Thermogemmata fonticola: one gene and its partner. The protein of the gene in region 1 binds, or shares a complex with, the protein of each later gene. Links are inferred from orthologs where the notes say so. Each region holds a gene or a part of one and is shown in the gene's direction. Other genes may lie near its edges.

Region 1 (8,652 bases):
GGAGGGCTTCCGAGCCAGGATCGATGCCTACGTTCGTCGTTTCGGCTTACCCTATCCGAGCCGCCAGGTCCGCATTGCTTTAGCAGAACTGGGAGCAGATGCCGGTGTCATTGGAGCCGCGGGTTGCGCCCGACAACTGATCCTCGGCGATGGTCGGATTTGACTCCGTTACGGGTGGTCTCCGCGGCGAACTCCCGGCTGCCAGGGCTGTGGTCTTTCGCTAGCATTTCCCCATCCCGCCGGTGGACGATCCTTCCCGGCGCCAGAGGTGAACTGAGCCTGAACTCAGACATTTGCACTCGGATCAGGACGGAAGCCTTCCATGCGTGTCCCGCTGTCATGGCTGCGCGAATACGTTCAGCTCCCCGCAGACTTGCCCGCCTTGGTGGAACGCCTGAGCCGAGCCGGGCTGGAAGTTACCGCTGTTCACGCCTATGGCGTGCCTCTGCCGCCCGGTTTACCGGCACCTCAGGCGCCTCTGGTCTGGGAACGAGATAAAGTCCTCGTCGCCCGCATCCTCAACATCGCCAAGCATCCCGACGCCGATAAGCTCAAACTGGTGACCGTCGAATATGGCGCGGACCAACCCAAGACAGTAGTGACCGGTGCTCCCAATATCGCGGTCGGCGAATCGGGGCAGGTGGTCATCCTGGGCTTGCGTGGCTGCCGCTATTTCAGCATGGACAAGGAAGGACGCAAAACCATCGCCACCTTGGAACCGCGGACCCTCCGCGGCATCCTCAACGATGCCATGTGCATGTCGGAGTTTGAACTGGGACTCTCCGAGGATCACGAAGGGATTATTCTGCTGGACCCCGCAGAAGCTCCCCCTCCCGGCACTCCTGCCGCCGATCTGCTGGGAGATGTCGTGTTGGAGATCGATGTACTCCCAAGCATGGCACGCTGCCTGGGTCTAGTCGGCCTAGCCCGCGAAGTGGCCGCTCTGACGGGATTGCCTCTGCGCCTGCCTGTGGCGAATTATCCCACCACGAGCGAATCCGTCGAGCGCCACGTCCGCGTCTCCATTGCCGATGTCCAGCTCTGCCCCCGCTACATCGCGGCTGTCATTCGCAATGTCCGCGTTGGCCCGTCCCCCTACTGGTTGCAGCACCGCCTCCGCCTCGCCGGCATGCGGCCGATTAATAACATCGTCGATGTCACCAACTACGTCATGCTGGAACAGGGACAACCGCTCCATGCCTTTGATTACGATGTTCTCCTACGGCGCGCCGGTGGGGAAACCCCTCACATCACCATACGCCCTGCCCGACCCGGCGAAACACTCCTCACGCTCGATGGCCAGAAGCGGGAATTGACTGCGGACAATCTGGTCATCGCCGACAGCGCTGGCCCCATCGCTCTGGCCGGAGTCATGGGCGGACAAGAGACGGAAGTCACCGCCCAAACGCGCCACATTCTTCTGGAAGCCGCCACCTTTGACCTGGTGAGCATTCGCAAAACGGCCCGCCAGTTCAACCTTTTCAGTGAAGCGAGCACACGTTTCAGCCGAGGCGTGTCACCCGCTCAGGTCCTTCCTGCCACTCAAAGGGCGCTGGAACTGTTCCATCGTCTGGCCCAGGGTCAAGTCCTCGCGGGACTGGTCGATGTCTTTCCCCAACCGCCGCAAGTGCAAGTGGTCCATTTCACGCAGCGCGACATCTGCCGCCTGCTCGGATGCTCCTTGCCGGAGGGTGAGGTGGAACGCATCCTGACAGCTCTGGACTTTTCCCTCCAGCCCCTGCCGGATGGCTGGCGGGTCGAGGTTCCTCTCACCCGCTTAGACATTCAGAATGGGGCCGCGGACCTGGTCGAAGAACTGGCACGCATCTACGGCTACGACCGCCTGCCGGAACGGCTCCTGCCCCTGGAACTTCCCCCGCCCCAAGTGCAACAGGATGAAGACGGAGAGGAGAAGGTCCGGGACCTACTGGTCCTCCACGGCCTCCAGGAGGTCATCACCTACTCCCTCAGCAGTCCAGAAGCCGAAGCTCGACTCCATCCCAAGCCGAATCATGCCCCTGCCACGGACTACGTCCGCCTGCTCAACCCCATCTCGCCGGAACGTTCTGTCCTTCGCCGCTCACTTCTGCCCGGCCTGCTCGCCGTCGTCCGCCACAATCTTGAGCACAATGACAGCTTGGCCCTTTTCGAGATCGGCCTGGTGTACATCCCTCAGCCTGATTCGGACTTGCCCCAGGAGCAACGCCGTGTCGCTCTAGCCTTGTGGGGCCGCCGTTATTCTCCCGCCTGGGATGATCCGCCTCATTCCCCCGCTCCGCAATACGACTTCTTTGATCTGAAGGGGATCCTGGAAGCCTTGGCAGCAGATCTGCATCTGCCCGACGTGCAATACCAGCCGACTGACTCCGTGCCCTGGTTGCACCCCAAGCGGTGTGCCCGATTGGTCCTGAGGAACTCCAGTCTCGGCGCAGCGGGTCAGATTCATCCGCGCGTGGCGGATCAGTGGCAACTCCCCCGCACTCTGCTCTTGGCAGAACTTGACTTAGAAGCCATTCTGGCGGGCATACCGGAACGGTTCGCCTATCGCCCCATCCCGCCTTTCCCGGCTGCCAAGCGAGATATTGCCGTGGTTGTGCCGGCCGAACTCCCCGCGGAGCATGTTCTGCGGGAAATTCGAACTGCCGGCGGATCTTTGCTGGTCCGAGCGGAATTGTTCGATCTTTACACCGGCCCCGGCCTTCCTCCGGGTACCAAGAGCCTGGCGTTCGCCCTGACCTATCAGGCTCCAGACCACACGCTTTCCGACAAGGAAATCGCCAAGGCTCACGAAAAGATCGAAGGGCGCCTCCGACACGTACTCGGCGCCAAAATCCGCGGCAAAGATATAGCCTGAGATTGCCGGGTCGTAACCCCGTGATCCTTTTCCTTGCGGCACCTTCTCCCACCCTCCATCTCAGCTCCCATCAATCCATCCAAGGTATGCCGCGCTTATCCTGCTTCCTGCCGTCCCTTGAGCGACCGAAAAGGCATCACCGACCGGCAAGCGAGAGGAAACAGAAGATGTCGGAACAATAGTTGTCTGGACAATCAATGTCCCGACGACTATAGTGCTAGTATGAGTGGTCACAGCATAACAGAACGGCGTTCTCCGAGCCGGCGGCGCTTTGACTCCCTGGAACAGGAAGCATACCTGTCGCTCTGGAGAACCTACGATCGGCTGAAAATCCTGGAAGAGGAACTGTTTGCCGAGTATGGATTGACCGCCCAGCAGTATAACGTCCTGCGCCTCCTCCGAGCAGCACGGGAACCCTTGCCAACACTAGCATTGGCGGACCGCCTCATTTCCCGTGCTCCGGACATTACCCGGATGTTGGACAAACTCGAGCAGCGCGGTCTGATCATGCGAACTCGCTCCCCGGCAGATCGGCGCGCAGTATTGGTCAGCATCACCGCGGCAGGACGCTGGTTGCTGGATCAACTGGCGGAACCGCTGCGTCAATGCCATCGGCGGCAACTGGGGCATCTCCGTCCCGAACAGCTACGCCAACTGATCGATTTGCTGCGATTGGTACGATCTCCCCATGAGCCAGACGGCAGCCACTGGAAATAACGCCGGTATAAGTTCGTCCACTGGATGTATCAACGACGTCCGTGTGTGAGATTCCAGGCTATAAATACCATAACCCCCCGTTAGGAGAAGAAGACCATGAATCCAATCACGCAACAGGTGGATGTGGTTGTCGTAGGTGGGGGGCCTTCCGGTTCCACCGCGGCGACCATACTCGCGCAAAACGGCCTGAAAGTCGCCTTGTTTGAACGGGACCACTTCCCCCGCTTTCATATTGGGGAATCCATGATCCCCAATACTTTCTATCCGATGCAGCGCACAGGTCTGTTACAAAAAATGAAGAATAGCCATTTCGTGAAAAAATACAGCGTGCAATTCATCGATCAATATGGCCGGCTTTCGGAACCGTTTTACTTCTGGGAACACAAACCGCACGAATCCTCCCAAACCTGGCAGGTGAGGCGGAGCGAATTCGACCACCTGGCCCTCAATCACGCCCGGGAAAACGGCGTAGCGGTTCAGGAAGGAACGCGGGTTCTGGAGGTGCTCTTCGAGGGTGAGCAGGCGGTCGGCGTCCGGGTGCAACCCGAAGGTTCCTCCCCCTATGAAGTCCGCAGCAAGGTGGTCATTGATGCTAGCGGTCAAAGCACTTTGATCATCGATCGCTTCGGCTTGCGCCAGTGGGACCCGCTCCTGAAGAAAGCGGCCCTATGGACTTACTGGAAAGGAGCCTACCGGGACACTGGCAAAGATGAAGGGGCAACCATCGTCATCCAGACCCAGGGCAAAAAAGGCTGGTTCTGGTATATTCCCCTCCATGACGACATCGTCTCCGTGGGTGTGGTGGCCGATGGCGAGTATTTGCTCAAGCGGGGCAACAAGGACCCGGAGACTATTTACTTCGAGGAAGTGGCCAAGGCTCCCGGCCTGCAACCCCGCATTCGCGGCGCGACACGATGCGACATCTTCCGCATTCAAAAAGAGTATTCCTATCGCGCCAAGAAGGCAGCCGGTAACGGTTGGTGCTTGATCGGCGATGCCTTCGGCTTTCTCGATCCTCTTTACTCTTCGGGTCTGTTGATGGCGATGACCTCGGCCAGCATGGCAGCCGACACGATCCTGGAGGCGTTTGCCCGGCAGGACTTTTCCGAAGCTCAACTGCGGAAGTGGGAAAAGACCTATGTCCAAGGAATGGACCGTGTACGCCGATTGGTATGCGAGTACTACGACGGACTGAGTTTCGGGCGGTTTGTCCGCAAATATCCCCACCTGAAGGGCGCCGTCACGGATGTCCTGATTGGGGACGTGTTCAAGGATGATGTGGATGTGTTGTGGGGTCCGATGGATGAGATGCGGCGGGAGCAGGGCTTGCCGCCTTACGAGCCGTTTGTGGCCGCCGCAGTCTGAAAGTTAGCCATAGCGATCCTTCGTTTCCTCCTGGGGGCGGGCCAATTCCTCTTGCATGATCTGCCAGAGCCGATGGGCAAAGTGTGGGGGCAAGGGCACCTCGCGGGGCAGATGCCGCACGGCCTGAATCGTGAAGCGATAGCTCACCACCTGAGTCCGGCAGTGCTCGCAGGAGGAAATATGCCACTCGACCAATTGCTGCTGTTCGTAGAACAACTGCCCGGTGAGATAATCATCCAGCAGTTGCAACAATTCAGTACAAGTCATGAGATGGATCCTCCGTCAGGCGGGTCGTCCGGAAGGAGGGGTTGGGAATCTGTACCGGCTTCCTGTTCAAAGTATCGAGCCAAGGCAGCACGCATGCGAAGTCGGGCACGATGGAGTCGGCTTTTGACTGCGGCTACGGACAAACCCAATCGCTCAGCAATTTCCGCATTGGATAAATGCTCGACATCGGCGAGCACATAAACATCCCGGTAGGGTTCAGGCAACTGGCGAATGGCTTTTTCGATGATTTCGGCCTGTTCGGCGGTCAAGATCGGTTCTTCCGGCGAAGCATGCCAGCGCTTGACGGGGGAAGTTAGGACAGCGGCATCAAAGGTGGCATCCTCCACCTCGCTGGTCTCGTGTTTTTGCCGGCTGGCCCGTTTGGCACGATGAGCCAAGGCGGCATTGACGGTCACGCGGTGCAACCAGGTACCCAATTGGCTTTCGCCCCGAAAGGTGTTCAGCTTGCGCACCACTTGCAGGAGGACATCCTGAGTTACGTCTTCGGCATCGGCATCGTTTCCAAGCATGCGGCGAGCCAAGGCGTAGATGCGCGGTGCGTATTCCCGGAAGACCAATTCCGGGGTTAAGGGCCGTTCCGCCAACGGTGCCAACGCGGTCGTCGCCGGCGGAGCCAACGGCGCTAATGCCGTCCCCGGTCGGGACCGCAGATGTACCAGCGCACCGCTTCTTGTTGCGGATTCCCGGGAAGCAGTCTTCTCACCCTGACCCTTCTCTGTGTCCGCAGGCATCGCACCGATCCTGGATTTGAGCAGTTTCGATTCATCGAGCGCCGCCTGCGGAGAATCCGGTTTCGAGGGATCACAAGCTGCTTCCTTTCTGCTTAGGTTGGCGGCCGGCAGAGCTTGAGAATGCCGTCCAGATTCTCCAGAGGATGCTGGAGGAAGAACCTGGGACTCCGCAGCGTCGGGCGTGATTCCGGAGGGAACCACTCGCGGAGACGGGCCAGTGTCAGATCGGGATGGCCGCGGTGCCCCAGGCATAGTGGAAAGTACCAGATGCGGAAAAGGAGGTTCATTCCTACCATAGCAAAGGGATCGCACAGAGGAAATACCGCGGTCTGAATCAAAGCGGCGGACAAGGCACTGCCGGCGACGCCAACGGCGATTGCAAGGCGAAAGGGTTACCGTGGCAACAGCACCATCCGGCATACGAGCCGTCCTCCTCGATTTTGATGGGACACTGGCCGACAGTTTCGCGGCCATTACTGCTAGCACCAATCATGTCCGTGCCGCTTACGGGCTGCCACCGTTGAGCGAGGCGGAAGTCCGGCGGCATGTGGGCTGGGGCTTGCAACGTCTATTGCAACAGCTCGTTCCCAATGCGCCCCTTCCCGAAGCCATAGCTCGCTACCGCGAGCATCATGACCGCATCCTGCTAGAACAGACACGCTGGCTTCCCGGTGTCACCACCACCCTGGCGGAGCTAGCACGACGAGGCTATCGCTTAGGCGTTTGCAGTAACAAACGTGTCGAATTCACTCGCCGTCTGGTCCAATCTCTGGCCCTCGGTCCTGCTATCGGTTGCATTCTCGGACCGGAGGATGTCGCGGGTCGAACCAAGCCAGACCCTGCTATGCTTTTAGAGGGAATGCGGCGGCTCGGAGTTTCGCCCCAGGAGGCCCTCTACGTAGGGGACATGAGCATTGACGTGGAAACGGGACGGGCGGCGGGGGTGCCTGTGTGGATTGTCCGCGGAGGTCCCGAAAGCGAGGAGGCCATCCGTCAATCTCAACCGCAACGGCTCTTGAACCAGTTTGACGAGCTGCTCGAATGGCTTCCCCCCCTCTCGGAACAAGACCGGAGCGTCCCAAGCCAACCTCCGCTGCGTACCGTGCAAGCCCAAGATTGAGACATTCCTCACCCCTCTTCGAGTTCTGGCCCAACACCACATGGGTCATCGGCGCATGAGGGAGCAACATGGTATCTGCATGGACTTTGATAATGCCTGGTGTGATGACCTCCATCTTGTGGACTGAAGCACTCCTCGCCTGCCCGCGCGTGAGTGTGGCACGAGGACCGACTGGGACCGGCGTAGTCATCGCCGTCCAGAATGAAATCGGCTGGCTACTGACAGCGGCACACGTGGCTATCGACGAACGGGTGGAAGTCGCTTTCACTTCCTGGCAGAGCTATCCCGATGTGGCTTGGTACGCCCGCCAGGCGCGTGTCGTGGCCCGCTGGCCCCAGCAAGACTTGGCCCTGGTCCGCTTCGAGACCGGAGGGCGGAAGATACCTGTGCTTCCCTTGGCACCACCTTGGGCACGCCCGAAACGTTTCCCAGCGGCTGCTTGGAGCATCGGCATCAACTCCGAGGGTGGCGCTACCCTCCGAGCAGAACGGCTGGAAGCTCGTGAATATGTGGACGATGCCGGAAAAGAGGGTGTTTTCTTTTGGCGGACGGCCCAAGCTCCGCTAGCGGGTCGTTCCGGCGGGCCTTTGCTGGATGCTCAGCGGCGCGTCATCGGAATTGCCGTAGCTGCCCGCGCCTCCCGCGGTTATTATCTCCACCATGATGAAATTCTCGCCGCCCTCCTGTCGAGCCACTACAAGCATCTGCTCCCCTTTCGTTAGGACCGCTTCGATAAGCAGTCATCTTCCCTGATTTTTCCTGAGATTGACGTGAACCGGTATGAGCCCTCCCTCCCTCCCGCTCAGTCCATCGGGAACAGGGTCCATCAGGAACAGACAAGGACTGCCCTTGCCGGAAAGTTACCGGAAAAACGTTGGCATATCCCAACCGGACAGATTATGCTATGGGTGAAGAGTTTGCCCGAGGCAATAGTCACACCAGCGGAACATCATCATGCGCAAACTCGTGCTAGTGCTGCCAGGGTTCTTGGTTCTATTGGCAGCCGTGGTGGCCACGGCGGAAGTCTGCGAGAGCTTGCAAGGAGCGGGTAATCCAGTGGCAACCGCCTTGCAGTCGGAGGAGTCACCTCTAACACTCGTGGAAGGGGATGAAGCCTCGGCAGCATTGTGGGTAGAGACCGGACGCCGACTCCAGGACACGCGCAAAGCACGCTTGCCTCAACCGAAAGCTCCCACTCGCCGTTGACCTACGGACTGGCTAGCACCCAATGCCACCTTTTCCATGCCGTTTCCCGGAAGTTCCCATCTTCAGGGTTTCCCCGACATTCCTGTCGTTCGGCGCGCAGGAATCATCTTGCTGATTGGTCTTTTCGTCCTCACTCCTTGGCCATTCGGAAGTGCTAGTCCTGCTAGTCAATTCGTGGTGATGCTGGCCATCCTGGCTCTAGCGGGGTGGGGAGCTTACGTTTTCTGGACAACCCGGCAAGAGTTCGGCTTATATCGGGACCCGCTTGCCTGGTGCTTGCTGGGACTCACCGCTTGGACCTGGTGCCAAACGGTGCCTTTGCCAGCGAGTTGGGTCGCTGTGCTCAATCCCCAGGCAGCGGAGTGGCATGC
Region 2 (8,464 bases), on another replicon or contig:
AACACGTAGTGTGGGTCCGGAGGGAACTAAGACGGTTTATGACCGCCCCTCAGCCCGTGGAGTGAAAAGCCATGCCTAGTAAGAACAAGACGAATAAGAGCGTCAAAAAGCGATTGAAAGTCACGGCTCACGGCAAGCTCAAGTATGCCAAAACCAATCGGCGGCACCTCAATGCTCATATCCCCTCCAAGCGGATGCGCCGCCTGCGTCGTCCGGGAATCATCGCGGGTCGGCCTTCCGTCCAGAAGAAATACAAAATGGTCCTAGGGGAGTTGTAACAAAACCAAAGGTAGATTTGGCGGTTGTCTCATCAGGGTTCACACCATTTTTGCGGACCCTACGCGGTCAGAACCGCCAGCTCAACACGAGGATAATCACTAACATTGGATCCATTGCGACGGGGGGTTTCCGATGGTACGCGCACGTAGTAAGGCTCCAAAGTCCCGGCGGCGTAAACGCCTGCGGCATCTAACCCAGGGTTATCGACAAGCCCGCCACAATCTCTACAAACAGGCCCATATCACCCTGATTAGGGCGCGGGTCTATGCTTTCCGCGATCGCAAGGTCCGCAAGCGAGAGTTCCGCCGCTTGTGGATTGTCCGTATCAACGCCGCCTGTCGCCAGCGCGGCTTGCGCTACAGCGAGTTCATGCACGGTCTCCAGTTGGCCAATGTCGCTTTGGATCGCAAATCTCTCGCCGATCTGGCGGTCCGTGACCCTGACGTCTTCGACCAATTGGTCCAAATGGCACGGATGCAATTATCGACCACGGCTGCCACTCCATCCTCTTGATGGATGCCGCCTAGGATGGCACTGCCTGCATCGTCTTTCTTTTCCCTTGTGATCTGGAATATCACCGGCACGACTGATCAGGTTTGCTGCCATGACCGCACCCTTGGATGAACTCCGGGAATTGGAAGCCCAAGCATTGCAGGAACTCGCCGAGTGTGCAGAAGAGACAACTTTACGGACTTGGCACACTCGATACCTGGGTGATAAAGGACGGATCAAAAATGCTCTGAGCCGGCTGGGTAGTTTGCCCCGTGATCAGAAGCCAGTCTATGGCGCCGAGGCGAACCGAATCAAAGAGGCGCTGCAAGTGGCTTATGAGCAAGCGGCCGCGCAGATTCGTGAGCATGCTTTGGAACGCGAACTCACCCAACAAGCGCTCGACATTACTCTTCCTGGACGATTGAGACGCCGCGGACGGCTGCATCCCGCGACGCAGATACTCCGCCGGATTTGTGCGATTTTCGCCGGAATGGGCTTTCAGATATTCCGCAGCCGGGAGGTGGAAACGGAAGCCTTCAACTTCGATTACCTGAACATGCCTCCCCATCATCCGGCCCGTGATATGTGGGACACTTTTTTCACCACTATACCCGGAGTACTGCTCCGGACGCATACTAGCCCCGGCCAAATCCATGTGATGCGAGCTGCCGCCGGTCGGCCAATCCGCGCCATCCTACCCGGTATGTGTTACCGTAATGAGGCCATTAGTCCGCGAAGCGAGATCCAATTCTTCCAGGTGGAGGGGTTGGTTGTAGGCGAAGGCGTCACCTTTGCTGATTTGAAAGGGACGATCACCGCCTTTGCCCGCCAACTTTTCGGCCCTCAGCGCCAGGTGCGTATCCGCGGGAGTTACTTCCCATTCACGGAACCCAGTATTGAGGTGGACATCGACTGGCCTGCCGACGATCCTAATCGGGATCGGCTGACAAAAGGGACCGGCTGGCTGGAAATCATGGGAGCAGGCATGGTCCACCCCCGCGTCCTGGAAGCCGGTGGATACGACCCGCGCCGGGTCACAGGCTTCGCTTTTGGTATGGGACCACAGAGAATGTTCATGCTCCAGCACGCTATCGATGACATCCGCCTCTTTTGGCAGAATGATTTGCGCTTCTTGCAGCAATTCTGACCGTAGTCGTTCTCCTAGCCACTGCTGCTACCGACCAACACCGCTATAATCTGAGCGGGAACTTCACCCAACGCTCAGTTTCTGACCCAAGCGGCACAGCCTCCATGAAACGCGAGGCGGAACTACTCTTGGCTGCAATTTGTGCCCATCCGGACGATGACGTGCCGCGGCTCATTTATGCCGACCACTGGGAAGAGAACGGCGAGAGCGCTTACGCGGCCTTCATCCGGCAACAGATTGCTTCGAGCCGACTTCCCCCTTGGCACCGCACGAACATTCTCACCCGATGGCATTTTCACGGGCGGGAACATACTTCCCCATTCCGCCGTCACCTGCCAGACTTGACCGGGACTCCCGCTGTCTGGGGCAAGAATCCCTGGCGACGGGGATTGGCCGGCTGTCTCAGCTTGCCCAGCTTGGCGATGTGGGAAGAAGTCGAAGCTCGGCTCTGGCAACGGGCACCCATCGAGGAACTTCGCTTAGGCGCCGCCTGGACCTACGACCAATTGCGCCGTTGGGCAGCCTCTCCCTTGTTGGCTGGCGTGCGTTCACTCATCCTGGACTGCAACCCCATCGATCCCCTCCGTGCCATTCGCACCACTTCTCAGGCCAACCGACTCCGCTCGCTCCGCTTCCTGCGCTCCAGTGGAGCGGGATTGACTGTGGCCCTCGAAGAGTTTCTGCAATCTCCAATAGGACGCCAGATCACGGAACTGCACTTTCATGTTGGTGATCCGGCCTATGTTCCTTATCTTCTCGACGTCCTAGCTCTAGCTCCCCCTCTTCAAGCACTGACGCTGGATAATGTGGGCCTGCAATTTCACCATCTGCGACAACTCTTGAGTTTGCCTGCCCTGCAGACAGTGGAATCCCTGGACTTGAGCCGGAATCCTCTCGGCAGCGCGGCGATGAGCGTGCTGCTAGCTCATTGGCCTCCCTCATTACAAGTCCTGAAACTGGAACGCATTGCCAGCGGAGTATCACCGATGGAAGGAACCAGGCAGTCGGATGAGATTCCCAATTCCCCTGTCAGCCGACCCCTCGCCTTGCTTGACATCAGCCAGAACACTTTCCTGACGATGGACTTCTTGGCTTTTCTTCAGCATTCACTGCTCGAAAAGCTTCAATCTCTCCGAATGCGTCACTGTTTTCGAGTGCTGGACGCAGTTCCCCTGTGGCGATTTCGATTCTGGGCCCAATTGGTGGAATTGGACCTACGGGACAACGTAGAGGATACCGTATCTCCGCTGTGTCGGCGACAATGTCTACCTCCGGCTTCATTAGCAGCCCTGGTGCTCACAGGAGCGCATCTTTCCGCACGGCGGTGTCGGCAACTCCGGCGTAAGTTCCGTGGCTCACTCATCCTGACATGAGCGGTCTGAATAGACTTGAGGGGGATCGGAGGGCTTGGTGCATGAGTTGCGGATATGATGGATGATACGACGGAGGATTTTTGCCGTGATTTCCGTTGAGGGGAAAGCAGCTATGTTGTACCCATCCGGGCGCTGGGAGGGATTTTGGGAACAGAGGCCATTCGGGCGCCAGCCCATGCAAGAGTTCGAGTTGCATTTTCAAGCGAATGGGGAAGTGGTGGGCCGCGGTTACGACATTGTGGGATTGTTCACCATGCGCGGAGAGTGGGACCCTTCCAGCGGGCAAGTGAAGATTGTCAAACACTATTTGGGCAAACATGATGTTGTTTACCGGGGCCAGCCGGATGGCGAGGGCTGCATCATCGGGACTTGGTGGATTGGCGCAGATTGTAACGGCCCTTTCCTCCTGCGTCCCGTCCTCCGTCGCCCTCCCCAACAGGAGCCAATCCAGGAATGGAAACAGAGCCAGTAACTCTTTTCCTCGGCATTCATGACCGCTGTGGTGCCACGTTGTTCCGAGGCGGGCAACCGCTATTTGCACTACCGAGTCCATCAAGGAGCAGAGGGCACTTGCAAGTGGGCAGGCGGTTGCCCCCGTTCTTACGATCGTAGCTGGCGCCCATTCCAGCCTTCCATTCGGGCTTGCAATCCAGCTTGTTTTTCTAGCGCCCGCGGGTACCGGACAGCCACCGTAATGGGAGGCATTAATCCGGTGCTGGAAGTTGGCGTCGTTCCTTCGGTCGGTTGAGGCCATTGGGAATGCGTCCGCCAGAGAGCTTTGGCGTTTTTGTCTGCAACGGCGTCTCATTGCCATTGTGATCGAAACAACGGATGACCAGAGTGTCCGGCGAGACATGCGGCTGACCCGTGATCTGAATGGCGATCTTAGCACGGTCTTCCAACGCAGAGATCTCCTTGCGCCGCTTGTTGAGCAGATAGTGAGCAACGTCAAGTTGGACGGTCAGTTGCACAGTAGCCACGGCCGGCGCACGGTGGGCCGCCAGTTGTAAGAGCCGCATAGCTTCGATGGCTACAGTTTCCGTCGTTTTCACATAGCCATTGCCGTTACAGTAGGGGCAGTCGGCAAAGAGACTGCGTTTGATGCTGGGGCGAATCCGCTGGCGGGTCATTTCAATGATGCCGAATTGGGAGATGCGGAGGATTTTTGTGCGAGCGCGGTCGCGCTTCAAGGCCTCCCGCAGGGCCTCCTCCACTTTCCGGCGGTGGACTTCATTGCGCATGTCAATGAAGTCGTTGACAATCACCCCTCCTAAATCCCGCAAGCGGAGTTGGCGCGCGATCTCCTTGGCAGCTTGCAAGTTCATCTGGAAGGCGGTCTCTTCCGCATTGTTGTTCTCAGCGCGGAAATTGCCGCTATTAACATCGATGGCTACCAGGGCCTCTGTCTGTTCAATGACAATCGAGCCTCCCAACGGCAGATCGATGCGTTTTTGGTAGATTTTGGCGATTTCTTCTTCGAGGCCGTAGCGGTGGAAGAGTGGCTCCGTGCTGTCATAGTAACGGATACGGTTTGCAAACTTGGGCATAACGATCTGGAGGAACTCGCTGGCATGAGCGAAGGCGTTCGGTTCATCCACCCAGATCGTGTCAATGTCGCTCGTGAAAATGTCACGAATGGTGCGCGTGATCATGTCCGATTCGCGGTAGATTTCTACTGGTGCAGCGACTCGTTTGATGCGCCGGACCACGACTTGCCACAGTCGCAGCAGGTAGATTAGATCGCTGCGCAACTCCGAGATATCGCGATCAACAGCAGCGGTGCGAACGATGAAGCCAACACCCTTAGGTGGATTGAGGGCATGCATCATGTTGCGCAGGCGGCGGCGGGCTTCCGGGTCCTCGATTTTGCGCGACACCCCCACTCGATTCAGACTCGGCATCAACACGAGGTATCGACCGGCAATGCTGATGTAAGTGCTCAAAGTAGGTCCCTTGGTTCCAACGGCCTCCTTGATGACTTGGACGATCACCTCCTGTCCACGTTTGAAAATTTGCTCGATTTTCGGCTTGGGTAGGCCGCGATCTCGGCCGCTGCGCTGCGTTGCCCCTCCGTTACTGCGAGACGAGCGCCGCTCCCCACCCCGCCCTGGTCCACGACCACTCCGCTGACGGTACCCCTCCTCGCTTGCTGGGACGGCGCTGGGAACTTCCTCCCATTGTTCACGCGCCAGTGCCCGTGCCTCTTCTTCCGCTTGTTCCGCCGGCTCTGGTTCGGTGGGCAGCCATTCGGTACCACCTACGGCTTCCTCCGTGACCTCCTCCAATCCTTTCTCAGACTTGTCCGAAGGAACAAAGCGATCGTTGGGAGCTTGGGGGTCGAACCCTTCAATCCCCTCGTAGAAAGGTAGGATATCATCGTCATCTGTTGGAACCGTCCGATGCTCTGCTCCTTCCATGTAACGCGGCTTGTCCTCCTCACTCGCTGAGGGCGGAGCCGGCATATCCTGCGAAGCGGCCGGATCTGAAGCGTCTTTGCTCTTGCGCCGTGTCCGCCGCACCCGTGGTTTTGCGGAGGAGTCTGATGGCGTTTCCTCTGTTCCCCCTGTCGTGGCAGAGGTGGCCGTTTCCGGAGATGTGGCATTGCGGCCGCCCCTTCGACGCTTTGGTTTACCGCTCTCCACCGCGGGCATATCGAGGCCCGTATTAGGGGTATTCGATGCTCCAGAAGCGGTTGGAGAAGGAGCATTTGCAGCCGAAGGAGGAAGCTGTTCCTCCGTAGAGGCCGTCTTTTTTTCCTCGACAATAAACGTCTCTCCGCCCTCCGGCAGCTCCACCTCACCTGGCGGCCTGCGCTCCACACCGGAATCGCTTGGAGCGGCTTCAACAGAAGAATTCTCAGGAGAAACCGAGGGAGCCGTTTCCCCCTCCTCCCAAAGCCCTGCCGAGAACTCTTCCTCTTCGGACAACTCGGCCGACGTAGCGATCATCCCACCTTGAGGCACGGGCGGAGAAGGTACATCGGCGCGAGTGTCGGACGGTTCGCTCGCATCCGAGCCAAGCTCTTCATGCTGGAGAGCTAAGCCTATCGCGGATTGAGGAGGTTCGCTAGGGACCACATCGTCGATGCCGGCAGCGAATTCTTCGTCCTCCAAGTCCGGAGTGTAGCCTTTATCCTCCGGCGGAGATGGGAGGCTGACGTCCTCTGCCGTGGCGGGAGCTGCAGAGGGCGGAACTTGCTCCGAGTTGTCGGGCAGGTCCTCGATGATGCCGGCGGCGAATTCCTCCTCTTCATAGTCTTCTTCGCTGCCCAAGGCAGGGGCAGGAGAAATCTCCGCGGGGGGGATCGAGGATGGGGTTCGTATTGGCGCAGCTTCCCGAGAAGAGAGGCGCGGAGGCATTTCGCGGCCTTCTCGTTCTCCGCGCCCGCGGCGGCTGCCACGCCGGGAGCTGGCACTCGGTTCCTCTTGCTCCATCAGCAAGGCACGCTCGTATTCCTCCCACTGCTCTTTTGTCAGCAGGTGTTTGTAGTATGCGGGATCCACGTCAGAGACATGCAGAAACCCGTTGCGGCCGATGCCGAAGTCCACAAAGGCCGCCTGTATGCTGGGTTCAATGTTGACAATGCGTCCTTTGTAGATGTTCCCTACATAACTTTCTTGACTGGCTCGTTCGATGTACAATTCCTCCAGAATGCCGTCCTCCACGATGGCGATGCGGCATTCTTCGGGTTGCAACACATTGATGAGCATCTCTTTCTTCTTCATGGCACACACTTCATGAGGTTAGAGGTCAAGGAATACAACAGTATCCGGAATACGTGTATTATTCCACCACGGATTCTTCTACTCGCTGTTCGGGCACGCCATAGCGAGACTTGCAGCGTTCCGCTCGGAGCATTGCTGCCAGTGTCTCCGGTTCCAACGGCCGGCACTCCGCAGGCTGATCGGGGGGCTGATCGTCAGCAGACGCGGTTGGGATTTCATCGTGAAGCTCGACGAGGGTGCGTTCCAGAATGGCACCTTGATCAAGCCAATCTGCTAGTTGCAATAAGCGCACGATTTCCTCCGCCCGCACGGTGCCATCTTGAGTGACCCAAACATCCATGTGCAACACAGCGTGACTCCCATCCACAGGACCTGTGTGAGCATCTGCCGGAATCGATGCCCCAGGTGTGAATTGAGACACTGGATCGACACTCAAACGCCGGAGATAGGGGCGAATGTTGAGATACTTCGGCGTAGGGCGTAGCCGCGCCATCCAAATCTGCTGCTGACGGAGTAGTTCATCCAAGAGAATGCCCAGCGATCCGAGACGATCCTTGGGCACAGGAAGACGATACACCACGCGCCGGACCCGTGCGGTCGTCTGTGCAGGAACCGGTCGAGCCGAGAGGAAACGCAGTCCATCCGGGGCTTGCGCATTAAGAGCGATCAAGACCTCCTCCGGTTCTAGCTCCCGGAGGAATTCCATCTCGACGACCTCATTCCAGCCAACAATTCCCAAAGGAAGTGGTAAAGGATAAACGATACGTGGTCCTGGACGGAAACCGGCGGTGGTTTTGATTGGCAGCTCGGCGCGCCGCAGCATGCGCTCCAGGCAGCGCATAAGGTCGTGGTGCGACAGCAGCCGCAGAAAGCCGGTTTTGGCAAAACGGCAACGGATTTTGTCGGCCGGCATCGGCAGCACGGCAGCAGTTCCGCATTGACGGTTGCTGGAGCACGGTACTTGGAGGCAATAATGCTTCCGGGACGGCCGGCTCCACCGGTCAATACAGACTGCTTAGCCCCTCCTGTGCCTCCTCCTCCGGTGAGGTGATCCGAGTTGAACGAAGGCGGCGTGCCGATGGGTGCCCGATCTTAGAAATCAGCATCCTGGCAGATTCAACGCTGAGGCCTCATCGTCTCAACCCGCAAAGAGCCGGACATTCGAGACGAGGCGGGGGTTCTGCAGGCGCGCCGTCGTCTCTGGTTATTCCGCCTCGCCGGGGAGGATACGGCGTAATTGTTCGCGTAAATACCCGTTAATCTGGCGGGCTGTTTCCAATTGCATTGCCACTTGGGCCATCTGTTCGGCTTCATCGGTTCGAAGTTGCCGGATCACCCGTTTGATTTCTGGGATTTTCCGGGGCGTGGCACTCAATTGGCGTAAACCCAAGCCCACCAGCAAGGGGACGTAGAGCGGTTCACCGCTCATTTCCCCACAGACATTCACC

The links.
Region 2: the proteins of pheT (region 1) and pheS are in contact, whole or in part, in a crystal structure (PDB 6P24), measured with the Escherichia coli proteins. The link is inferred for Thermogemmata fonticola from one-to-one orthologs.

The regions. Positions count from the first base shown.
Region 1 is NZ_JACEFB010000002.1:79,600-88,251, reverse strand. The notes cover bases 1-3,088. They hold pheT (phenylalanine--tRNA ligase subunit beta), read left to right. Parts: upstream 1-322; coding sequence 323-2,854; downstream 2,855-3,088. Other genes in these bases: H0921_RS03955 (MarR family winged helix-turn-helix transcriptional regulator), read left to right, coding at 3,077-3,088; H0921_RS03965 (ROK family protein), read left to right, coding at 1-163. Also shown: more of H0921_RS03955, read left to right, coding at 3,089-3,571; H0921_RS03950 (NAD(P)/FAD-dependent oxidoreductase), read left to right, coding at 3,668-4,936; H0921_RS03945 (anti-sigma factor family protein), read right to left, coding at 4,940-5,203; H0921_RS03940 (RNA polymerase sigma factor), read right to left, coding at 5,200-5,955; H0921_RS03935 (HAD family hydrolase), read left to right, coding at 6,353-7,075; H0921_RS03930 (S1 family peptidase), read left to right, coding at 7,144-7,797; H0921_RS03925 (hypothetical protein), read left to right, coding at 8,030-8,281; H0921_RS03920 (O-antigen ligase family protein), read left to right, coding at 8,390-8,652.
Region 2 is NZ_JACEFB010000001.1:398,243-406,706, forward strand. The notes cover bases 1-2,900. They hold pheS (phenylalanine--tRNA ligase subunit alpha), read left to right. Parts: upstream 1-883; coding sequence 884-1,918; downstream 1,919-2,900. Other genes in these bases: H0921_RS01390 (large ribosomal subunit protein bL35), read left to right, coding at 72-278; rplT (50S ribosomal protein L20), read left to right, coding at 412-792; H0921_RS01405 (TIGR02996 domain-containing protein), read left to right, coding at 2,023-2,900. In the rest of the region: more of H0921_RS01405, read left to right, coding at 2,901-3,291; H0921_RS01410 (hypothetical protein), read left to right, coding at 3,404-3,763; H0921_RS17720 (Rne/Rng family ribonuclease), read right to left, coding at 3,996-7,016; H0921_RS01425 (TIGR03936 family radical SAM-associated protein), read right to left, coding at 7,075-7,929; ptsP (phosphoenolpyruvate--protein phosphotransferase), read right to left, coding at 8,221-8,464.